One region of the Actinomadura sp. 1N219 genome, then DNA from elsewhere that is predicted to be linked to it. Evidence: riboswitches for the same ligand, from Rfam matches in the RefSeq annotation. Region 1 holds a riboswitch; each other region holds the start of a gene.
The links. A riboswitch is a leader RNA that binds a small molecule or an ion and turns the genes downstream of it on or off. The one in region 1 is predicted to bind cyclic di-AMP.

Region 1 (7,786 bases):
TGGATCACCTCACGTCGAGGCTCGACCGCGCCGGGGTGCGCTCGGGGGATGTGTCATGGCGACCTTGAAATGTCCTGTCTGTGACGAACCGTTCCAGCAGGGCGACCTGCTCTGCATGAGCTGCGGGGCCAACCTGGCCCGCGCCGGCGGCGCGCAGCGGCAGGGCCCTGGCGGGTACGACGACCAGCAGCGGGGCTACCCGCCGCCAGGCCCGCAGCAGGGCGGCCAGCCGCCGTACGGCGCCCCGCCAGGGCAGCAGCCGGGCGGCCAGCCGTACCAGCAGGCGCCCGACCCGTACCAGCAGCAGGCCCCCCAGCAGCAGGCCCCGCCACCGCCCGGCCCGCCCGGGCAGTCATCGGACCCCTGGGGCCAGCCGCAGCAGCAACAGCCGCAGCAGCCGGACGCGTGGGGCGCGCCGCCCATGCCCCAGCAGCAGGCGCCCGATCAGCACGGGCAGCCGCAGCATGGGCAGCCCCCGTACGGCCAGCCGCAGCAGCACGGCGGCGGCCAGGGCCAGTCCCCGATGCCTCAGCAGCCGCCCGGCGACCCGTGGGGCGCGCCGCCGCCGCAGCAGCAGCCGCAACAGCAGGACCAATGGGGCGCGCCGCAGCAACAGCAGCCCCCGGTCCCGGACTACCCGCAGCCGGACGCGCAGTTCCCGCCGCCCGACCAGCAGTTCCCTCCGGGGGACCAGCAGTTTCCGCCGCCGCAGCAGGATCAGCAGTTCCCGCCGCCGCAGGACCAGTTCTCCCCGCCGCAGCAGCAGGACCAGTGGGGCGCCCCGCAGCAGCAACAGCAGCAGGACCAATGGGGTGCGCCGCCGCCAGGGCCGGGCGACAACCAGTTCGGCCCGCCGCCGCAGCAGCACGGGGGCGCGCCGATGCCGCCGCAGCACGGGCGCGAGGCGACGCTGCTTCCGCCCGACCACAACCAGGGGCGACAGCCCGACGGCACGGCGTTCATGTGCCCGTACTGCGAGGCGGTGCTGCCCAACCCGAGCGCCGCGCAGTGCGACTCGTGCCTGCGCCCGCTGCCGCAGAAGGGCACGCCCACCCTGCGCGTGATGTTCCCGACGGGCGAGCTCAAGGTCTCCGTCGGCCAGCATCTGGTGCTCGGACGGGACGCGGGCCAGTCACCGGTGGCGTCCACGTTCACCCAGTACGACAACGTGTCTCGGCGGCACTCGACGGTGTGGCTCGACCCGTCCGGGACGGCGTGGGTGCGTGACGAAGGCTCCACCAACGGGACGTTCGTCAACGGCGAGCGGCTCCCGCGCGGCGTGGAGGCCCCGCTCCGCAACGGCGACCAGCTCCGCCTGGCCGCCGACGTGACCGGCACCGTCCAGCTGAACTGACCCCGCGGCCCAGGCCGGACGACAACGCAAAGAGACGGCAACGCGAAAGGGGCGGCCCCGCGGTTCAAGACCTGCGGGGCCGCCCCTTTGGCGTGACCCTTCCGGTCAGCCGGCGCGCTTGGAGCGGGCGCGCATGCGCTCGCGCTCCTTGGCGTCCAGGACGACCTTGCGGATGCGGACGGCGCGCGGCGTGACCTCGACGCACTCGTCCTCGCGGCAGAACTCCAGCGCCTCCTCCAGCGACAGCAGCCGCGGCGGAGTGAGCCGCTCCAGCTCGTCGCCGGTCGACGACCGCATGTTCGTGAGCTTCTTCTCCTTGGTGATGTTGACGTCCATGTCGTCGGACCGGGAGTTCTCCCCGACGATCATGCCCTCGTACACCTCGGTGGTCGGCCCGACGAAGAACGTGCCCCGCTCCTGCAGGTTCGTGATCGCGAACGGGGTGGCGGCGCCGGCGCGGTCGGCCACCAGCGACCCGGACGGACGGGTCCGCAGCTCCCCGAACCACGGCTCGTAGCCCTCGAACACGTGGTGCGCCATGCCGGTGCCGCGCGTCTCGGTCATGAACTCGGTGCGGAACCCGATCAGGGCGCGCGCCGGGACGAGGAACTCCATCCGGATCCAGCCGGTGCCGTGGTTCGTCATGTGCTCCATGCGCCCCTTGCGGACGGCCATGAGCTGCGTGACGGCGCCGAGGTGCTCCTCGGGGATGTCGACGGTGAGCCGCTCGACCGGCTCGTGCTTCTTCCCGTCGATCGTCTTCGCGACGACCTGCGGCTTGCCGACCGTCAGCTCGTAGCCCTCGCGGCGCATGTTCTCGACGAGGATCGCCAGGGCCAGCTCGCCGCGGCCCTGCACCTCCCACGCGTCCGGACGCTCCGTCGGCAGCACCCGGATCGACACGTTGCCGACCAGCTCCCGGTCGAGCCTGTCCTTGACCATCCGGGCGGTGACCTTGGTGCCCTTCTCGCGACCGGCCATCGGGCCGGTGTTGGTGCCGACGGTCATCGAGATCGCGGGCTCGTCCACCGTGATCAGCGGCAGCGGGCGCGGGTCGTCCGGGTCGGCGATGGTGTCGCCGATCATGATGTCGGGGATGCCGGCGATCGCGATGATGTCGCCGGGGCCCGCCTCGTCGGCGGGCTTGCGGGCGAGCGCGTCCGTCATCAGCAGCTCGGTGATCTTGACGCGGTCCACGCTGCCGTCGTGCCGGAACCAGGCGACCTGCTGGCCCTTCTTGATCGTCCCGGCGTGGACGCGGCACAGCGCGATCCGGCCGAGGTAGCTGGAGGCGTCCAGGTTCGTCACGTGCGCCTGCAGCGCCGCGTCCGGGTCGTAGGACGGCGCCGGGATCGTGTCGGTGATGACCGTGAACAGCGGCTCCAGGTCGGGGCTCGCGGGCATCTCGCCGTCGCCGGGCTTGTCGAGCGAGGCCCGCCCGGCGCGCCCGGACGCGTACACGATCGGGAAGTCGATCTGGCCCTCGTCGGCGTCGAGGTCCATGAACAGCTCGTACGTCTCGTCCACGACCTCGTCGATGCGGGCGTCCGGCCGGTCGGTCTTGTTCACCACCAGGATCACCGGCAGTTTGGCCTCCAGCGCCTTGCGCAGGACGAACCGGGTCTGCGGGAGGGGGCCCTCGCTGGCGTCCACCAGCAGGACGACGCCGTCCACCATGGACAGCCCGCGCTCGACCTCGCCGCCGAAGTCGGCGTGGCCCGGGGTGTCGATGATGTTGATCGTCATCCCGCCGTGCCTGACCGCGGTGTTCTTCGCGAGAATGGTGATCCCCTTCTCGCGCTCGAGGTCGTTGGAGTCGAGCACGCGGTCGTCGACGTCCTGGTTCTCGCGGAAGGCGCCGGACTGCCAGAGCATGGCGTCGACCAGCGTCGTCTTGCCGTGGTCGACGTGAGCGACGATCGCGACGTTCCGGAGGTCGTCGCGCGTGGAGATGGGCATGCTGGCTCGCCTTGGGTGAGAGTTCGGGGTTCGCCGCCGACACGCGGCAGGGCCCATTCTACTTGGCCCCGCATACCCCCCATCCCGGACCGCCCGGGGGCCCTCCGCCGCCCGCCCCCCGATTGGCCAACTCTGCTGATCCTTTGTAATGTGCCCGACGTCCGGCCGTTCGGAGCCCCATCCCCTCGGGGCTGCGGCCGGAGCGCCGAATCTCCCGCCCGCGGGAGAACCGGGGACCCACACCTTCGGGGTGAATCGACACACGTCGTAGGGCGACTCCTGGCCCGAACCCGTCAGCTAACCCGGTAGGCGCGCGAGGAGAGGAGAACACCGGCTTGGCACCGGATCCCCACCGGCGGCGTCGCGTCACGCCCGCCGCCGCGGCGACCATGCTCCTGATCGGCCTCGGCGCCGCCGCGCCCGCAGTCGCTCACGCGGCGCAGCCGTCCGGCCACGGCCTGCCCGCCGCCGCGCCGAATCCGAGCCCTTCCCCTCTCCCGACGACGGAGCAGGGCCTGCGCAAGAGCCTGGACGCGCTGAACGAAGAGGCCGAGATCCTCACCGAGAAGTACAACAAGACCCGCGTCGAGCTGGGCAAGGCGCAGAAAGCGGAGCGTGCCGCCGCCCAGCACGCCGCGACGCTCCGCGCTGCGGCCGCGCCAGCACGGGAGCGGCTCGGGCAACTCGCCGCGGCGAACTACATGTCCGGCGCGCCCGACGCGATCTTCGGCGCGAACGGCTCCCCGGAGGGCCTGTCCGACCGCGCCTACCTCGCGCAGAACCAGACCACCGTCGTCCAGGCCCTGCAGAAGCAGATCGACCAGGCGGACGCGGCCCAGCGCACCGCCCAGACGAAGATCGCCCAGGTCAAGCAGGCCGCGGCGGACGCTGAGAAGGCCCGCCAAGCCGCCAAGGCCAAGGTCGCCGAAGTCACGAAGCGACTCGACAAGCTGACCACCACGCACGTCCGCGACCCGCGCAGCGGCCTCCGCGCCACCGTGAAGGGCACCGGCCTGCCCGCCAAGATGGCCCGCAGGGCCCTGACCAAGCTCGGCTCCCCCTACGTGTGGGCCGCCGCCGGACCGAACTCCTTCGACTGCTCCGGCCTCGTCGTCTGGGCGTACACCAGAGTCGGCAAGCCCGGCCTCCCGCACTACACGGGCGACCTCTACGGCCTCGGGACGAAGGTCTCCCGAAGCGAACTCCGCTCCGGCGACCTCGTCTACTTCGGCGCCAGCCTCCACCACATGGGCGTCTACCTGGACGACGGCAAATACCTGCACGCCCCCCAGACCGGCGATGTGGTGAAGATCTCCAAAATGTCCGACCGCTCCGACTACGCGGGCGCCAACCGAATCTCCTAGCCCCCAGATCTACAAGGCCCCTCCTGCGGCGCGGTAGGAGGGGCTTTGTTTATTGTATTTCTCTCCTCCTTCGGCCCTGGCGGGCCTCCATCGTCGAGAAACACGGTGCGATCGCTGGCATCGCTTCGACTCGCCTGGCGGCTCGCTGCGCGATCAGGTTTCTCGCAAGCTCGAAACCTGCCTTCGGACGCGATCGCAGTGGTTTGGGTTGTTGCGTGGTTGCGGTGGTGGCTGGGCGCCGTTCGTGCCCCAGTAGGCGCTTTGGTTCCTAGCAGGCGTTGAGGTCGTTGCGGGTTGCGGTGGTGGGTGAGCGCCGTTCGTGCCCAGTGGGCGCCTAGGTTCCTAGCAGGCGTTGCTGGGCTAGGGCGTTGATTACGGGGAGGTCGCCTGGGAGCCAGTCGACGTCGTAGAGGTCGTCTTGGGAGAGCCAGCGGAGGGCCAGGTGTTCCAGGGCGCGGGGTTCGCCTTCGATGATGCGGGCCGTCCATACGCGGAGGACGGCTCGGTCGCTCAGGCGCCAGTCGTCGCCGATCCTGCGGCCCAGGCGGACCTTGATGGCGAGTTCCTCGTGGCATTCGCGTACGAGCGCGTCCTCGTCGGACTCGCCCGGGTCGACCTTGCCGCCCGGCAGTTCCCAGCCGCCCGCCATGTGCGGCGGCTCGGCCCGTTGCGCGCTCAGCAGCCGTCCGTCCCGGATGATCGCCGCGCCCACCACCACGAGAACGATGCCGACCAGCCCCTCTCCCCTGTCACTTCGCGGCGCCGGCCGCCTCGACCTGCCGCGTCGCCTCGTGGACGATCTTCTCCAGGTGGCCGCCGTGCGCGCCGCGCCAGTAGACCTGGCCGCAGTCGGCGCAGCGGCCGTAGACGTCGTAGCTGCGGCGGGTGCCCGCCTCCAGGTCGCGTTCGATCTCCTGCTTGTCGACCGGGACGAGTTCGCCGTTGCAGGCGGTGCAGCGCGTCCACGGCCGCAGGACGGGCGCGAAGCGGTCCAGCACGTCGCGGAGCTGGTCGTCCGGGCGCGAGCCGCGGACGTACGCGCCGAACCACAGCGCGCGGCGGCGGAGCAGCCCGCGGTCCTGGGTGAGCAGGACGCGGCGCTCCTCGTTCGCCTGGACGACCAGCGCCGGGTCGTCCATGTCGTTGCGGTAGGCGGTGTCGAGGCCGAGGAGGCGCATCCGGCGGGCGAGCGTGCCGAGGTGCACGTCGAGGACGAAGCGCGGCGCGACCTGCCCCGGCTCCAGCGGGACGGGCTGCGGGCGCGGCACGGCCGCCACGCGCACCTCCGCGCCCGCGTCCGGACGGGTCGAGGGGCCGACGGGCTCGCCGCCGACGGTCATCGGGCCTGCTTCGGGCAGCGGGACGCCGAGCGACTCCACGAGATGCCCCAGCGTGGACGTCCCGTCGGACGGCACGCGGCTCACCGGCCCCCGCCGCGCGGCCGGCAGGAACATCAGCAGCTCGTCGGCGACTCGGATGGTTATCTCGGGCTCCACGCGATCAGCATGCCACGCCGCCCTCCGGTTCCCCTCCGTATTTATCGACGGCGGGCGTCCCGCGTCGGGCCCCGGCGAAGGCGGGTCCGGGTGGACGGACGCGTATTCTCGGGGCGTGCGGGTAGACGACAGCGGGCCGCGGGACGACATCGACGCCGTGGCGGACGCGTGGCGGCGGGACGGCCTGTCCGAACCGCTCATCGCGATGCTGGAGGTCAGCAAGCGGGCCGGGCGGATCGCGATGCTCGTCCAGCAGGCCGTGCGCGCCGAACTCGCCGAACTCGGCCTCACCTACGCCGAGTTCGAGGTGCTGACCGTCCTGCGTCGCGAGGGGGAGCCGTACCGGCTGCGGCCGAGCGAGCTCACCCGGTCGGCGTTCCTCACCTCGGGCGGGACGAGCAACGTCCTGCAGCGGCTGCAGCGCGCCGGGTACATCGAGCGGGAGGCCAACACCGGAGACGCCCGCAGCCGCTTCGTCCAGCTCACCGGGGAGGGGCTGCAGGTCACCGAGCGCGCCCTGGAGGCGTCGGGCGTCGCGCACGAGGAGGTCATGGCGGGCGTGCCGCCGCGGGACGTCCGGGACGCCGCCGACGCGCTCCGCGAGATCCTGCTGGTCATCGGCAAGCGCCGCTTCCGCTGACGCCCGTCGCGGAGGCTACTCGGCCGCCAGTTCGTTGACCTTCTTCTTCAGGTCGGGGCGCGCGAGCGGACGGGTCGTCCCCACCCAGTCGGAGCGCTTGTAGGGCTTCACGCCGATCGCGGGGACGCACGTCGAGCAGCTCGCCACGATCATCTTGCCCTTGCCGATCACCATCCCGACATGCCCGGGATTGTTCGCCGACGTCCCCGGACCGGAGTCGAAGAACACCAGGTCGCCGGGCTGCTCCTTGCCCTTCGCGATCTTCACGCCGTAGGGCCACTGCTCGAAGGTGGTGCGCGGGATGCCCAGGCCGACCGTCCGGTACGCGGCCTGGATGAGGCTGGAGCAGTCCCACGCGTCGGGCCCGTTGGCGCCGAACACGTACGGCTTGCCGCGCTGCGCCATCGCGAACGTGATGATCCGCTGGACGAGCCCGGACGCGCTCGCCGGGAGGTCGTTGTCCTCGCACTCGATCCCGTTCGCCTGGACGACCTTGAAGTCGCCGCCCACATAGCGCTTCGCCCAGTCCAGGACGAGGTTCACGTAATCCCACGAGTGGTTGTACTGGAAGATCGCGGTCCGCATGCGGCGCGGGGCGCCGTTGTGCTTGAGGTACGCGGCGGCGGACGGGATCGCGTCCACCGGGTCGTACCGGTCCTTCTTGCCGTCCTTGTTGCCGTCGACCGCGAACGCGTCCCACGTCGGCTTCAGGAACTGCATCGGCCCGCCCGCGCCCGCGTAGTTCTCCCCGCTCTTGACGCCGGGCAGGTTGGACGTCCCGTGGCTGGTCTCGACCTTGCCGATCCCGGCGAGGACGTTCCACGGGATGCCGGACTTCTCCCCCGCGCTCTTGTAAAGCTGCAGGTAGTTCGCTGGGATGGCCTTCGCGTCGGTCGCCGCGGCAGGCTGCGCCTCGGCGCCCGACACGCTCACGCAGTTGCCGCCCGCGACGCCGCCGCCGAACATGAACCGG
Region 2 (7,786 bases), on a different contig from region 1:
CTCGTCGTGGACGGCTACAACGTGACCAAGACCGGGTACGGGGAGCTGCCGCTGTCGGACCAGCGCACCCGGCTGCTGTCGGGGCTCGGCGGGCTCGCCGCGCAGACCCGCGCCGAGGTGACGTGCGTGTTCGACGGCGCGGAGCTGGACGCGCCGGTCGCCATCGCGGCGCCGCGCGGCGTCCGGGTGCTGTTCAGCCGCCCGGGGCAGACCGCGGACGAGCTGATCGGCGAGCTGGTGCGGGCGGAGCCGCAGGGCCGCGCGGTCGTGGTGGTGTCGTCGGACCGCGAGGTGGCCGACGCGGCGCGGCGCGCGAACGCCCGGCCGTGCCCGTCGACGCTCCTGCTCCGGCGACTCGGCAGGTCATGAGGCGGCCAGGCCATAAGGCGGCCATAAGGTCCCGATAAGGGAAGTTTCGCACTCAGTGAGGTCGAAGTAACAGAAGGTGGACAATGTCCAACGATGTCGATCAAAGAGTGACGTATCGGTTGTGACGGTTGTTGACCCTCGCTAATGTCGTCCGCTGACGTCGTGGACGAGAGGGGCGAAACCGACCGTGGCCAAAGAACTCATCGGGGCACCGGAGCAGCGGCGTGACCGTAGAGGCGGCTCGGCGAACAGCGGCATCTCCCGTCGCCTGGCGGCTTTGACCTGCCTGACCGTGACCGCCTCCCTCGCGTCTCCCCTGGTGGCGCCCGCAAGCGCCGATCCCAGACCGACCAGGGCGCAGGCGCAGAAGAAGCTGACCCAGCTCAACGAGGAGATGGACAAGAAGGTCGAGCAGTACAACCAGCTCAACGAGAAGCTCAAGATCGCCAAGAAGAAGCTCGACGCCGCGTCGAAGGCGAGCAAGCAGGAGGAGGCGACCTTCGAGCAGCAGCGCTCCAAGATCGCCCAGATGGCCGCGGACGCGTACAAGAACGGCGAGTCGACCGACGTCACCGGCTTCGTCGGCAGCGGCGACCCGCAGGCCGTCCTCGACCAGGCGGCGGTCTTCTCGCACCTGTCGCAGGAGCGCAGCTCCCAGCTCACCCAGTTCCTGGCCACCGCGCAGCGGCTGCGCCGCGAGCAGGCCGTGTCCAAGGCCGCCTACGACGAGGTGAAGGCCAAGACCGACGAGCTGAAGAAGCAGAAGAAGGAGCTGGACGCGAAGGTCGGGAAGCAGGAGGCGCTGGTCCGGCGGCTCGGCGGCGGCACGTCGTCCGGCGGGGGTGTCGGCGGCACCTACAACGGCCCCGCCAGCGGCCCGGCCCGCGAGGCGCTCAACTTCGCCTACGCGCAGAAGGGCAAGCCGTACTCGTACGGCGCCGAGGGCCCCGGCTCCTACGACTGCTCGGGCCTGACCATGAAGGCGTGGGCGGCGGCGGGCGTCAACATCACCCGCACCACCAACTCCCAGTACGCCGCCACGAAGCGGGTGGCCAAGAGCAACCTGCAGCCCGGCGACCTGGTGTTCTTCAGCGGGCTCGGCCACGTCGGCCTGTACGTGGGCGGCGGCCAGATGATCCACGCCCCCAGCACGGGCAAGACCGTCCAGGTCGTGAACATCACCTCGGGCTACTACCTGAGCAACTACTACGGCGCCGGGCGTCCCTGACGCCCCGCCCGTCCGGCGCCCGCACGCGGCCGGACGGACCGCCTTCGGCAACGGACCAGGCTTTGACCTGGTCCGTTGTTGATTTTGTGGGGGTTTGCCTTCTGTTGGGGCTTTGGTACCTTGTACCACTCACGGCGCCGTCCAGACGCCGTGTCCCCGCGGCGCTCACCAAGCGCCACGGCCCACGCGGCACGTTCATCGGCCGCGTGCCGGCGGCGCGAGCCACGCGCCGTCTCCCCCCGGCGGCGCGCTCCACGCGTCGTCCCGCGGTGCCGCGACGGCGCCGCGACGGTCTCACGCAGACCTCGCCCGACCCCGCCCACCGTGCGCACGCCCGCAGCGTGCATGGCGCTGAGAGCGCTGCCACGGCGATCCCGGAGGTCAGGCCGCCGGACGGTCCCCGGTGACGGGCCGCCGTCCGCACACAACATCACGCGCCGCTCTTTCGCACGCGGGAGACAGGTCCCGCGCACGGGCCCCATATCGCCCCCAGGATCGCAGCGGCAGCGCCGAATCCGCCGACGCGCGGAACCGGGGACCCATAACGCCGGAGTCCAGGGACCGTCCCTGGACGGGCAATGTCCGGCGCCCGGGGTGAATCGGCGCGCCTCTCCCGGACGACCCGGTGAGAGTCCGCCGTAGGGCCACTTCCTCGCCCGAACCCGTCAGCTAACCCGGTAGGCGTCTGGAAGAACGAAGGAGTGAAACCGCAGCGTTACCTGGGCGTGGTCGCCCCAGTGCGGCCACGCCCGCATAACCTCTGCGCTCCGCGCCGGCGTTTCCGCTCGCCGGAGTATCCCCCCAACCGACCGGCGCGCCCGCCCCCGGGCCGCCACCGCCGAGTCCGCGGACCGCCCTGCAAAGCGCGGCGGGACGCGAAGCCGGGGACCCACCTGTCCTCTCGGGGTGAATCGGCCTGCCCGCGTGCGGGCCGTAGGGCGGCTTCCACGCCCGAACCCGTCAGCTAACCCGGTAGGCGGCATGGAAGTCGAGGAGATCCCCCCGTGCCAGGCATCCACCGCAAGAAGACCCCGGGCAGGCACCGCAAGCCGAGCGCCCGGACCATCACATGGCGGACGACCGGCGGCGTCGTCGTCGGCGCCGCCGTCCTCGGCACCGCCGCGGCCACCGCGCAGGCGTCGGTCCTGCCGTTCGGCTCGCCGCCCGCCACGAACGCGTCCTCCGAGCTGGCGACCGCCGGGAAGGACGCGCGCGGAACCGCGTCCAAGGACCGCAAGAAGGACGAGCTCAAACGCAAGAGCCCCAACGCCGCCAAGGGCAAGGGCGACGCCGTGAAGCGCGGCGGCGCGCCCGCGAAACCGTCCGGTGCGCCATCCGAGGAGTCGCGGCCCACCGCCGCTGAGGCCATCAAGCTCGCCAGGTCGCAGGTGGGGATCGAGGAGGACGGCGGCGGCGAGACCAAGTTCCAGAAGTGGTACATGGGCACGTCCCGCGCCCAGGAGACGCTCGCCCGCGACGGCGGCTCCCTCGGCGGCTACAGCGACGCGAACTGGTGCGACATGTTCATCTCCTGGATCGGCGAGCAGATCGGCTTCACCGACCAGATCGGCAGCGACGCCTGGACCGTCGCCCACGCCCGCTGGTTCCAGGCCAACGGCCGCTGGGGCACCGAGCCGAGGCCGGGCGCGATCGTCTTCTACGCGTGGGACGGCGGCAAGTCCAGCGGCGACATCCGGCACGTCGGCATGGTGATCAAGAAGGTGGACGACGGCACGATCGAGGCCGTCGAGGGCAACACCGGCAACGCCGTCCAGGTCAAGGAGCGCTCGACCAGCGACATCGTCGGCTACGGATACCCCGACTACAAGTCGTGACGTCCGTCTCCCCACTCCTGTGGGCTGCATAGGATCGCGCGCATGAAAGACGGCTCCGGCGAAGGCGACGCGCACGGACGCGCCCTCACGCGGCGCGGGGCGCTCGCTCTCGGCGCGGGCGGGGCCGGGGCGCTGCTCGCCGGAGTCACGGGGCTGCTCGCCGCGCGTTCCGGCGACGACGCGGCGCCGCGCCCCCGCGAGACCAGGGCGGCTGGCCGGTTCGACGCCGGCGACGCAGAGACCGTCCTCGGCAACCGCGCGCGGGCCGTCCGGTCCGGCGACCGGACGGCCTTCCTCGCGACGGTCGGCTCCGCGCCCGCCGCGTTCCAGGACGCCCAGTCCCGCCTCTACGCCAACCTCCGCAGGCTCCCGCTGGCCGGATGGCGCGAACAGGTCGTCACCACCCAGGCCGTGGACGGCGAGGACGGCGTCACCGTCGTCCGCGTCAAAGTGCGCTACAAGCTGCGCGGTTTCGACCGCGGCGACGTGGTCCGCACCCAGTACCTGGCCCTGGCGCAGCGCTCCGGCGCCTGGACGATCGTCGGCGACGGCTCGTCCCACGGCTTCCATGACGACGCCGAGATCTGGGACGGTGGCCCCCTGTCGGTGGTGAAGGGCCACGCGAGCCTGGTCATCGGGGACGCCCCCGGCCTCGGCGAGATCGCGCGACGCCTGGACGAAGCCGTGCCGGTCGTCAGCGACGTCGTCGGCGCGGGATGGGCGCGGCGGGCCGTCGCGCTGGTGCCCGCCGACGCGGGCCTGGCGTCCACGCTCGCCGGCTCGGGCACGGGGCCGGGCCTCGGTGAGATCGCCGCGGTCGCGACCGCCGTCCCGTCCGCGGGCCCGGCCCGGGGCGCCGACCGCGTCGTCATCTCCCCCGGCACCTTCGGCCGCCTCAACGAGATCGGGCGCGACGTCGTCCTCGCCCACGAGCTGACGCACGTCGCCACCGGCGCCGCCCACGACCGCACCACGCCGGAGTGGCTCATCGAGGGCTTCGCCGACTACGTCGGCTACCGCGGGTCGGCGATCGGCGTCCGGGCGGCGGCGGGCGAGCTGCGCCGGGAGGTCGCGGCGGGACGGGTCCCGTCCGCGCTGCCCGCCGCCTCCGCGTTCGCCGGCGGCTCGCCGCGCCTCTCGCAGTCCTACCAGGAGGCCTGGCTGGCCTGCCGGATGATCGCCGACCGGTACGGTGAGGCGACGCTCGTGCGGCTCTACCGGACCGCCGGGCGCGTCCCTGAGGCGGCCGCGCTGCGCGACGTGCTGCGCCTCACCCGGGACGGCTTCACCGCCCAATGGCGCGACTACGTGAAGAGGGAGCTGAGATGAGCGCGGAGGCGGACGAGGGACGGGCCGAGCCCGCGACCGCCCGGATCGAGGAGGCCGGCGGCATGCGGACGCCGCGGATCGCCGCCGCCGTGGCCGCCGCGGTTCTCTTCGCCGCCGTCGCGGTCGTCCTCGCCCTGACGACGCCCTGGAACCCGCTGCCCGGCGCCGTCCCCGGCGGACGCGTGGAGCCCGATCCGGCGCTCGACTACTCCCCGTCCGAGATCGCCCGGTCCAAGGCGTTCGACTCGGCCCTCAACCCGCCCGCCTACGCGGGCCTCGTCGTCGGACTCGTCCTGGTCTTCGCGCTGGGCTTCACGCCGCTCGGCGCGCGGTTCATCGGCTGGGTCACCGCCCGCGCCCGCCGCCGTTTCCTCCGGATCATCGTCGCGATCGTCGCGCTGACGACGCTGCTGCGCGTCGCCGGGCTCCCGTTCGACATCTGGAGCGAGTCGGTGCTCCGCCGGTACGGTCTGTCGACGCAGACCTGGCCGGCGTGGCTCGTGGACCAGCTCAAGTCCCTCGCCGTCACCTGGGTCATCTACACGATCGCCCTGCTGCTCCTCTATGCGGTCGTGCGCCGCTTCCCGCGCTACTGGTGGACGGGCGCCGCCGCCGGAGGCTTCCTGCTCGTCGTGCTGGTGTCGTTCATCTACCCGATCGCCGTCGAGCCGGTGTTCAACAAGTTCCATTCGCTTCAGCAGGGGCCGCTGCGCACCGACCTGCTCGCGATGGCCGAGCGGGACGGCGTGCCCGTCGAGGACGTGCTCGTCGCGGACGCGTCCCGCCGGACGACGTCGCTGAACGCCTACGTGTCCGGGTTCGGGTCCACGCGCCGCATCGTCCTTTACGACACGCTGCTGAAGTCGCCGCCCGCCCGGGTGAAGTCGATCGTCGCGCACGAGCTGGGCCACGCCAAGCGCGACGACGTCCTGTACGGGACGCTCGTGGGCGCGCTCGGCATCGCCGGGGCCATGTGCCTGCTGTACCTCCTGACGACCTCCCCGCGCCTCCTGCGCCGCGCGGGAGTCGCCTCCACCGGCCCCCCACGGCGGGAGACCGGGGCGGCGGACCCGCGGTCCGTCGCGCTCGTCCTCGCGCTGGTGGCGGCCGGGACGCAGCTCGGCGCCCCGGTCCAGAACCTCGTCAGCCGCCGCATCGAGGCCCGCGCGGACGCGCACGCGCTGAACCTCACCCGCGACCCGTCGACGTTCGTGTCGATGCAGCACGAGCTGTCGGTGCGCAACATCTCCGACCTGGACCCCGACGGCATGGAGTACCTGCTCTGGCTGACGCACCCGTCAGGCCCCGACCGGATCGCCATGGCGCGCACCTGGGCGCGCATGCACCACGTCCCAGAGCCGCCGCCGCTGCGCTAGCCCCCCAGCGAGGGTCAGTCCCCGCCGGCGCGCGGCTTTTCGGGCGGCTGCGCGCCCTGCTGCTGCGCGGAGAGCGTCGCGGCGTCCGCGCGCGGCGCCGTCGTCACCGACCTTTGCAGCGCGCTGCCCTTCACCCAGTCGTTCCAGTTCATCTGCCAGTAGCCCCAGCCGTTGTCCGGTTCGAGTTCCCGGTCCGACCCGGTCACCGTCACGACGTCGCCGCGCTGCGCCAGTCCGTAGAACCACTTCGCGTTGGACGGGCTGATGTTGATGCAGCCGTGGCTGACGTTCGCGCTGCCCTGGCTGCCCACCGACCACGGCGCGCTGTGGACGTACTCGCCGCTCTCGGAGATGCGCACGGACTTGTAGACGGTGAGGCTGTAGCCGCCGGGGCTTCCGGGGCTGACCCCCATCCAGTCGGACGTCATGACGGTGGGGTCTTCCTTGGCCATCGTCAGGTGGACGCCGTTGGTGGTGGTGTACTTCTCCGACCCGCCCTTGCCCATGCTGGTCGGAATGGTGCGGGCCTTCTTCCCGTTGACCTTCACCACCATCTTGTGGCTGTCCTCGCCGGCCGTGGAGATGTGCGAGTCGCCCACCTTGAAGTCGACGGCGTAGTTCTTGCCGCCGTACACGTCCCCGCCGGTGCGCACACCGCTGAGGTGGGCCTGGAACGTCACCTTGGTCTGGGCGGGCCAGTACTGCTTCGTCCGGAAGACGACCTCCTTGTCACTGAACCAGTGCCAGGCGCCTTCCACGGTCTTGTCGGCCCGCACCTCCAGCGCCTGCTCGACCGCCTTCCTGTCCTGCACCGCGCGGTCGAACTGCATGATGATGGGGATGCCGACGCCGACGGTCTCCTTGTCGTACGGCGCCTCGATCGTCATCTTGTTCGTCTTCGTGACCTTGGCGGTGGTGAAGCGGCTGCCGACCGTCTCGGTCCTGCCGTCCTCGCCGACCGCCGTCGCGCCGACCGTGTACGTCGCGCCCGGCTCGAGCGTCCAGCGCGACCTCCACCGCGTCCGGTCGGCGTTCAGGTCGCCCTCGACCCGGCCGCCGCCCGACGACACGGTCACGTTCGCCACGGTGCCCCTGTACGCCTGGACGGTGATGGGGCTGTCCGGCCTGAGCTGCCCCCCGCCGCCCGCCGGCGACACCGTGAGCTCCACCGCGTCCTTGCCGTCCGCCTCGCCGCCGCCCGTGCACGCCGCGGCGCCCGCGACCATGCCGGCGCCGATGAGCACGGCCGCCGTCCGCCGTCCCCGGTCTCCCGGTCCTGAGCCACCCACCCGCATGTGGTCCCCCCGGTCGTCCTACTGGGCGATCGGTCCGCCTCCCCAGCCACGTCGCTGGAACGGCGCCCAGTATGTGAAAGGGCCGGTACCCGAAAAAATCGGACACCGGCCCCACATGGGGTTCTTTTACTGATCAGTGAATATCTTTCATCCGGCCCCTCACGAAACCGGACACACGCGGGCCAACCGCAGATGAAAGTGATCAGTGGGCGAAATGGCCCCGGTAGTACTCGAAGACCAGGCCGATCGTGGAGAGCAGCGTGGCGGCGGCGCCGAGGATGACCAGCCACCAGCCGAACACGACGCCGAGCGCGACGGCCGCGGCCGACAGCCCGAGGAACAGCGGCCACCAGC
Region 3 (7,786 bases), on a different contig from region 1:
GCCTCGGCGGTGAACAGCAGGTCTTCGTAGTGGAGCCCCTCGACGAACCGGAGGCCGTGCTCGTCCAGGAAATCGCGCCGGTACGCCTTGTTGGTCGACAGCGTGTCGTAGAGCAGATCGGGGTGGTCCTTCAGCGGCCCGTACACGGCCCTGCGCCGGTAGAGCCACGGATACCAGGGGCGGACGCGTCCCTTCGCGCCCGCGGGCACGTCCAGGAAGATCCGGTCGCACCGCCCGGACGCCAGGTCCGCGCCGGCGTCCTCGGCCGCGGCGAACAGGTTGAGGCAGGCGTGCCGGTCCAGCAGGTCGTCGCTGTCGAGGAACATCACGTACCGGCCTGCGGACGCCTCGATCCCGGTGTTGCGGGGCCGCCCGCAGCCGCCGGAGTTCGACGCCAGGTGGACGGCCCGGACCCGTCCGGCGTGCGCGGCGGCCAGCCGGTCGGCGGCCTCGCCCGTCCCGTCGGTGCTCCCGTCGTCGACGATCACCGTCTCGACGCCGCCCAGCGACTGCTCCAGCGTGGAGGCGACCGCCCGTGGCAGCCGCCACGCGTCGTTGTAGGCGATCACGACGACGCTGACGTCCGGGCGCACCCGCATGGGCCCCCCTCCCCGCGCGTCCCGGCTCCGATCGGACGCGCGCACGGATTCCTTTCCCGGAACGCCGTGATGAGGTCCAAGAGCAGTCAAAGGCTGTCAATGCTTGGCATTACCCGCCTTCACCGGCGACATGGGTGACATCCCCCTGGAACGCCCGAAGGCGCCCGGCCGGAACCGGACGCCTTCGGATGACGCCATTCTGATCACGCGGTCCGCGCGACCCGGATCTCGCGATTCCGGCCGGGCGGCCGCAATCGCGCGGATCGGGTCAGGACGCGTAGTCGGGATACCCGTAACCGACGATCTCGGACTTGTCGCGGGTCTTCTTGTTCACCGCGTTCTCGGTGTTGCCCTCGACGGTGTTCACGGTGCCGTTCCCGTTGTCCTTGACGACGAGGCCGACGTGGTCGATGTCGCCGATGTCACCGCGCGAGCCCTTGTCCCAGTCGAAGAACACGACCGCGCCGGGCTTGGCGGTCTTGCCCCAGCGGTCGGTCTTCTTGAACCACTTGGCGTGCTGGACGGTGTACGCGTCCCAGCCCATGTTCTGCACGCCGGTCTGGGCGCCGAGCCACGAGACGAACATGTTGCACCACTGGGCGCCCTTGTAGTCGTTGACGGAGAAGCCTCCGTCCCGCTCGGCGGTCGCGGCGGCGTGCGGGGTCGACACGTACCACTTGTGGAACTTGGTCATGCCGCCCTTGCCCTCGGAGATCCCGACCTGCTTCTCCGCGAGCTTGATGACCTCGTTGGGCTTGACCGCGCGCGGCGGGACCTTGAAGCCCTGCGCGCGGGCGTCCGCGGCCGAGAGGGTCCCGGCCTTGTCCGACTTGGCGGACACGCCGCCCTTCTCGGCGACCGCCGCCGCCTGGGCCGAGGTCTGGGCCACGGCGCGGTCGTCGGTGAGCGGGTTGAAGATCGCGAGCCCGACGGCTCCCGCCAGCACGGCGCCAAGCGCGACGCCGACGGCCTTGTCCTCGGGCGTGAGGGTGTTCAGGGAAAGTCGATCGAAACGACCGGTCATGCGGGGAATCTCCTATCTCCCATGACGCCTACCGGGTTAGCTGACGGATTCGGGCATGGAAGCAGCCCTACGGCGCGACTCTGGGACGCGCCGATTCACCCCTGGAACCTGGGTCCCCGGCTCCGTTCCGGTCAGGTCGACCGGACGGACTCGGCCTCGCACCGCGTGCGCGGCGCATACGGATTGATCTCAGTGACTGATCTTGATCTGACCGCGCGCCTCGGTGGGCGCGCATCGCGGGCGGGATCCGCTCCGCGATCCTCGGCCGCGCTCGGCACGGCCGGAGCAACGCATGGGACGCGTTGCGTGATTCGGTAAGAAGGTACCAACCTTCTCAAAGAAAGCAAACCAGGCACAAAAGTCGGTCTTGCCTGCTCAAAGCCCTCTCAAGGAAGCACCAACACCGTCACGGCGCGGGCTGTTCCCGATCTTTCCAGAACTGCCCCGCAGCCCTTTGCCCGCCGGGCTTACCCGCCATCGCGCAAATGGTAAAGAACCGCTGCTCCACGCCGCCCGGCACACGCCGATCCGGCCCGGTCCGGGCCGTCCGGGCCCGTCCAGGCCCGTCTAGGTGAGGCGCACATCACAGTGGGTGATCATCACAGGTCAAGGATGGTTCCGGTCACTCCACGTGCACGGCGAAGAGCGTGGTGTCGTCCGCCGCCCGGTCGTGCTCCATCCGCGCGAGCACGTCGTCCAGCATCAGCTCGGGCTGCGTGGCGCAGTCCCGCAGGATGCCGGTGAGGCGGGCGATCCGCTCGTCCAGGTCCGCGTCCCTGCGCTCCACGAGGCCGTCGGTGTAGAGGAACAGCATGTCGCCGGGGCTGAGCCTGGTCGTGATCGTCATGTACTCCCAGTCGGGCATCGCGCCGAGCATCGGGTCGCGGACGACCTCCATCGGCACCGCCCGCCCGTCCCGGATCAGGATCGGCGGCGGATGCCCCGCGCACGTCCACTCCAGGACGCGACCGCGCGCGTCGAACTGGGCCACGACGGCGGTGCCCGTCGCCGGCGGGTCCATGCTGCTCACCAGCTCGTTCAGCCAGCCCACCAGCCGTCCGGCCGGCTCCCTCGTGCAGGTCAGGCCGAGCAGCCCGTTGCGGGTGCGGGCCATCGCCGCCGCCGCGGGCAGGCCGTGCCCGGCCGCGTCGCCGATCGCGAACATCGACCGTCCGTCCGGCAGCGTCCTGGTCGCGAACCAGTCGCCGCCGATGCGGGCGGTGCTCTCCGCCGCCAGCGCGCGGATCGCGGTGCGCAGGCCCGGCAGCTGCTCCACCTCGTCCTCGTCCGGCAGGATCGCGCGGCGCAGCGTCACCGCCACCCGCCGCTCCTGCGCCATCCGCTCCTGCTGCTTCAGCATCTGCCGCCGGGTCTCCGCCAGCGCCCGCTCCACGCCGCGCCGCCGCGTGATGTCCTGCGAGACGATGTTGATCGACACCGGCAGCCCGGACTCGGCCAGCACCGGCTCGGCGAACACCCACAGGTGCCGCGGCGCCCCGTCCTGACCGATCACGCGGTGCTCCGCCTCCACCGGCTCCCGGCGGGAGAACATCGTCTGCACGGCCTCCTCGACCAGCGGGAGGTCGTCGTCCGCCACCACCTTCGGCAGGTCGTGCGGCATCGGCGGCACCTGGTCGGGGGCCAGCCCGTAGTTGGCCAGCATCTGCGGCGTCCAGGCCGCCTCGCCGGTGGCGAGGTCCCACTCGCCGAACCCGATCAGGGCCAGCCGCTCGACCCGCTCCAGCCGCCGCGCGACCCGGTCCTCGCGATCGTGGTAACGCCAGGTCACGCACACGCCTGTCGGCACGGCGACGCACCTCACGCTCATCCTGGACGTCCGGGACAGCCCGCGCTGCGCGGTCGTGTACTGGTTCAGGGAACGCTCCAGAGGCGTCCCGCTCTCCAGCACCTCCACGTACTCGTCGAAGAGCCCGCTCAGCACCGCGCCGGGGTCCGTCTGCAGCAGCCGGCGCCCGGCCAGCTCCTCCCGGCCCCGCCCGAACATGTCCCGCGCGACGCCGTTGAGATCCACGAACAGGAAGTCGGCCACCTTCCCGTCCTGCCCCCGGACCGGCACCATGTGCGCGGACGAGTCGAGCGCCCCGTCGAGCACGGCCTTCGCCGCGGGGTCGTCCGGCACCCGGGCCAGGACCTCCGCGTCCCCCGCGGTGTCCTCGGCCGTCACCCGGCGCAGGACGTCCTCGGCCTCTGACAGCACGGCCTGACGCTCCACCGCGCCGCTCTCGGTACGGGGCGCCTTCCGTCCCGCCGCCACGGCCCCCATCGGCCCGACGCCGCCGTCCTTGACCAGCAGCGACGCGGCCTCGCTGAGCTCCACGTCCAGATCGCGCGCGAGCCAGATCAGATGCTGCAGAGCCTCGCCGGGCGGCACCCCGAGCCGCCGGGCCAGCACGACCCGCGCCTCGGACAGCACCGCCCGGTCGTGCGCGGCGTCCCGCAGGTCGTCAAGATCCGCAACGTGCACCCCGGGCTGCGCCCAGGTGCCCTCCGCATCCGCCAACCCTGTCCCCCGTTCGGCGCTGGTGCCTGGGAGAAAAAAGCTACATACGTCAGTGACAAACAATCCGCTCAGAACAGTACAAATCGCCCAGTTCTTTGCCCGACTTTTCCCTTCACGCCCGAACTTGACCGGTACCGGTGACCGTCCCCGGAGACAACTGTGCCCCGCCCTGTGACTCAGGTCACACCAGTTGCGCCGTGAGCTCCGTGACCCGCGCGGCCGCCGTCCGGAACGACGTCCCGGCCGGATGCAGCGTCAGCACCACCACGATCTTCTCCCCCACCACTCCCGTGGTGTGCAGCACCGGCCGCCCGATCCCGAGATCCGTCCACGCCACCTGCTGCGCCCGCCGTCCCCGGCACGGCTCCGCCGGCGAGTCCCCGAACCCCGACCACCCCTGCTTCACGGCCCACGGCCTCTCCGCCGCCCGCGGAATCCCGAACGTCTGGTCGAACCCGTCCGTCCCGCACGGCGTCGACTTCCTCAACTGCTCCAACACGAACTCCCGCTGCGCCTTGGGCGCCTCGTCCAGCAGATACCGGTACGTCCGCAGCACATCACCAGCGCTGAGCGCCGTATACCCCCAGAACCCCGGCTTGTCCGCAGGCGGCGGCGCCGTCTCCCGCAACCCCACCCTCCGGACCATCCGCTCGATGACCCGCCCCTGCCCGCCCCGCCTCCAGAACTCCGTAGCCGCCTTGTCATCACTGGACCGCAACATCACACCCAGCAGCTTCCGATCAGCCGCCGACACCTCGCGCCCCTGCATGTAGTCGAGCGCCACCAGGATCTTCACCACCGAAGCCGACCGGAACACCTGCCGCGGCCGCCGCTCCGCCACGACCCGCCCGGCCACCCGATCGAACACCACATAGGACGTCCGGACCCCGTCCGGCACCCGCACACGAACCTCCGGCGCCGAAGTCCGGACCACAGGACTCTCACTCACCGCCCGAGCCCCTCCCCGGCCCCCGCCGCCACCCCCGCACCCGCACACCAGCCCCAGGCAGACCACCCCAGCCAGCCCCGCCCGCAAAGTCACCATCAGGCCTGCCTACCAGAGCCCCACGGCCCCGTATCTCGTTACGCAAGACCCCGCGGACTGCGCTACAGTAATCAAGCCCGCTCCAACGGGCACCGGGACGTAGCGCAGTTTGGCAGCGCACTTGACTGGGGGTCAAGGGGTCGTGGGTTCAAATCCCGCCGTCCCGACAGCAGGTCAAAGGCCGGATCCGATCTAGCGGACCCGGCCTTTTCCCGTCCGTACAGCAGCAAAGTACAGCTAGGCTCCCTGATCGCTGGTCCCCGACTGGTCCCCATCGGGGCCGGTAAGGCTGTCCCCCAGACGCTTCAGGGCCTCCCTGGTGACCTCGGTTGGTACCTCCGTGTAGACCTCCATCGTGATGCTGATCTGGCTGTGTCGGAGGATCTGCATCGCCGTTCGGGGATGGATGTCCAGCGCGGCCAGGAGTCGCCCGCAGGTGTGCCGCGTGTCGTGCACCCGGATAGAACGGACGCCGGCGCGCTTGCACCGGTGGGCAAAGCTGCGATTGACGTTCCGCGGCTCGATGGGGCGGCCCGGCCGCGTGGTGAAGACGAGTCCCTTTCCGGTCCACTGCTCGTCACGCGCGGCACTCTCGGCTTTCTGCCGTTCCTCGCGGAGCCGTAGCGCGGTAATGCAGATGGCGGGCAGTGGCATGACGCCGGTCGAATCCTCGGTCTTGGTTCGTTCCTTGTGTACGAGCTGGCCGCGCACGCGCTGAAGCTGCATGCTGACGGTCAACTCCCCCGCGTCCATGTCGATGTCTTCCCACCGCAGGCCGAGCACTTCGCCCTTGCGAAGGCCCATCACCAGGATCAGCACCCACGCGGCATACAGCGGGTCATTTCCACTTTGGGCCGATTCGAGGAATGCGCGCGCTTCTTCCACGCTCCAGGACGCCTTGCCACGCACCCGCTTGCGCATCGTCGGCAGCTTCACCATGCGAGCGACGTTGCGCGAGAGGATTTCCTCGGTCTGGGCATGCGTGAGCGCGGCACGCAGCGTGTTCCGCGCGGCCTGGATCGTGCGGCGGCTCGGATAGGCCCTGCAGCACCGGCCGATCGCGCAGCATCTCTGCCTCTTGCGCGGGTCCGAGTGCTGTTCCGGCCTGGCGGCATCCTTGCCCTGCGCACAGCATTGGCACGTCTTGGGCAGCTTGTTCACCCACGCTTGGACGTCCCGAACGGTCAGCCGATCGAGGCGCTTCCGCCCGAGTGCTGGGATGACGTACAGGCGCGCGAGGGTCTCGTATTGCGCGTAGGTCTGCGCTTCGCGGTTCGGTTCGATTACCTCACTGAGCCAGTACGTCAGGTACTTCTCGACGGTCGGCACCGTCGTGGCGATGGGCCGTTGCTTCGCCTCGTTCAACAGCTTCACGTACTTGTCGTGGACGACGTCGCGCGTCTTTCCGTACACCCAGCGCTTCTTGCGGTCCCCCGCTGGCGTCGTCACCCACACGTAGGCGGCGTAGCCGTTGCGGTAGGGGAAGATCGATCCTTCGCCGTTGGCGCGGGAACGATTGCGCCGTTTGTGCTTGCCGTCGCCCTCTGGTTCATCGGGGTTGCCGACAGCAGTCTTTGTCATGCAGAGAGCCTTTCTTGGCGGATGGACGGGAATCAGGCGGCGTGTTCGGCCTCCCGCTCCAAGAGCTGGATGTACTCGGTGATGGCCGTCCCGGGGATGAGGCGGGAGCGCCCTTCCTTGACCGATCGCAGGCGGCCGGAGCGGATGAGTTCGAAGATGGTGTTGCGGCCGAGCGACAGAAGGGTCATGACGTCTTCGACCTTGAACAGGCGCATGTCGGGCGGCACGGTCAGCGGCTGTTCGGACATGATGGGGCGACCTCCATTGGTGAGGGAGGCCCCGGCGGGTGTGCTTGGTGGTGTGTCCGCCGGGGCCGTCTGAGCGTGGGTGAACGAGGAACGGCCGCCCCCGGAGGTGGGGGCGGCCGTTGCTCTGTGTGGGAGGGGCTGAAACATCTCCGAAGCTCCGAAGCTCCGAAGTTGCGGGCCTGACCTGCTGGGACGTCTTCGGAGATGGGTGTGGTGGGGCTCTGGCCATCTCCGAAATCGGGGGTCTATCTCCGGAACCGGCTCGGAGCTTCGGAGATGGGCGACTGCTGGCTGTTGCTATCTCCGAAGGTGTTTGTGCAGGTGGCGGCACAGTCTTCGGAGCTTCGGAGCTTCGGAGATGTTTCAGCGGGTTCCGGGACCGGTCACGCATGGGACTCTCCGTCGTGGTGTTCGACCCAGAACACGTTGCGGTCGCCGGACTCGGCCTTGCCCGTCCGGATGACGTAGTTCCCACGCCACCGTCCGGCCTGCCCGGTGAGCAGGCGGCCGAGGGACAGCGCGTTGGGCAGGCGGCCGGTGTGGGTGGTGATGAACTGGCCGTCCCACCGGTCGTCTTCGTCCAGCCCGATCCGGTCGGGCTCCCCGGAGCGGCGCAACTCGGCGGCGGTCATGCGTCGCGCGCCGTGCAGGCTGTGCCAGCAGGCCATGAACGCCCGCCACCGGGTTTCGTCCTCATCGATGCCGCGCACATCGGCGGCGTTGGCCAGGAACCCCTCGATGCCGTGGTGGGCCAGGAACCCGCCGAGG

Region 2: it holds a riboswitch for cyclic di-AMP, as region 1 does, so the genes downstream of both, ACH35V_RS09395 (CHAP domain-containing protein) here and ACH35V_RS26120 (NlpC/P60 family protein) in region 1, are expected to answer to the same signal.
Region 3: it holds a riboswitch for cyclic di-AMP, as region 1 does, so the genes downstream of both, ACH35V_RS36880 (CHAP domain-containing protein) here and ACH35V_RS26120 (NlpC/P60 family protein) in region 1, are expected to answer to the same signal.

Annotation. Positions count from the first base shown of each region.
Region 1 covers NZ_JBIRAY010000009.1:171,891-179,676, forward strand. The annotation lists gene ACH35V_RS26105 (4Fe-4S single cluster domain-containing protein) at 1-68, shown strand, start outside; gene ACH35V_RS26110 (FHA domain-containing protein) at 56-1,354, shown strand; gene typA (translational GTPase TypA) at 1,460-3,313, opposite strand; cyclic di-AMP (ydaO/yuaA leader) riboswitch at 3,507-3,641, shown strand; gene ACH35V_RS26120 (NlpC/P60 family protein) at 3,649-4,677, shown strand; gene ACH35V_RS26125 ((deoxy)nucleoside triphosphate pyrophosphohydrolase) at 5,012-5,389, opposite strand; gene ACH35V_RS26130 (Mut7-C RNAse domain-containing protein) at 5,427-6,173, opposite strand; gene ACH35V_RS26135 (MarR family winged helix-turn-helix transcriptional regulator) at 6,289-6,813, shown strand; gene ACH35V_RS26140 (NlpC/P60 family protein) at 6,829-7,786, opposite strand, start outside.
Region 2 covers NZ_JBIRAY010000002.1:134,055-141,840, forward strand. The annotation lists gene ACH35V_RS09385 (NYN domain-containing protein) at 1-369, shown strand, start outside; gene ACH35V_RS09390 (NlpC/P60 family protein) at 689-1,597, shown strand; cyclic di-AMP (ydaO/yuaA leader) riboswitch at 2,095-2,296, shown strand; cyclic di-AMP (ydaO/yuaA leader) riboswitch at 2,454-2,592, shown strand; gene ACH35V_RS09395 (CHAP domain-containing protein) at 2,602-3,432, shown strand; gene ACH35V_RS09400 (hypothetical protein) at 3,475-4,761, shown strand; gene ACH35V_RS09405 (M48 family metallopeptidase) at 4,758-6,137, shown strand; gene ACH35V_RS09410 (Ig-like domain-containing protein) at 6,152-7,381, opposite strand; gene ACH35V_RS09415 (cytochrome c oxidase subunit 4) at 7,635-7,786, opposite strand, start outside.
Region 3 covers NZ_JBIRAY010000018.1:11,700-19,485, reverse strand. The annotation lists gene ACH35V_RS36885 (CDP-glycerol glycerophosphotransferase family protein) at 1-599, opposite strand, end outside; gene ACH35V_RS36880 (CHAP domain-containing protein) at 868-1,623, opposite strand; cyclic di-AMP (ydaO/yuaA leader) riboswitch at 1,635-1,789, opposite strand; gene ACH35V_RS36875 (SpoIIE family protein phosphatase) at 2,246-4,144, opposite strand; gene ACH35V_RS36870 (hypothetical protein) at 4,326-5,048, opposite strand; tRNA gene ACH35V_RS36865 (tRNA-Pro) at 5,283-5,356, shown strand; gene xerC (tyrosine recombinase XerC) at 5,427-6,770, opposite strand; gene ACH35V_RS36855 (helix-turn-helix domain-containing protein) at 6,803-7,018, opposite strand; gene ACH35V_RS36850 (hypothetical protein) at 7,402-7,786, opposite strand, start outside.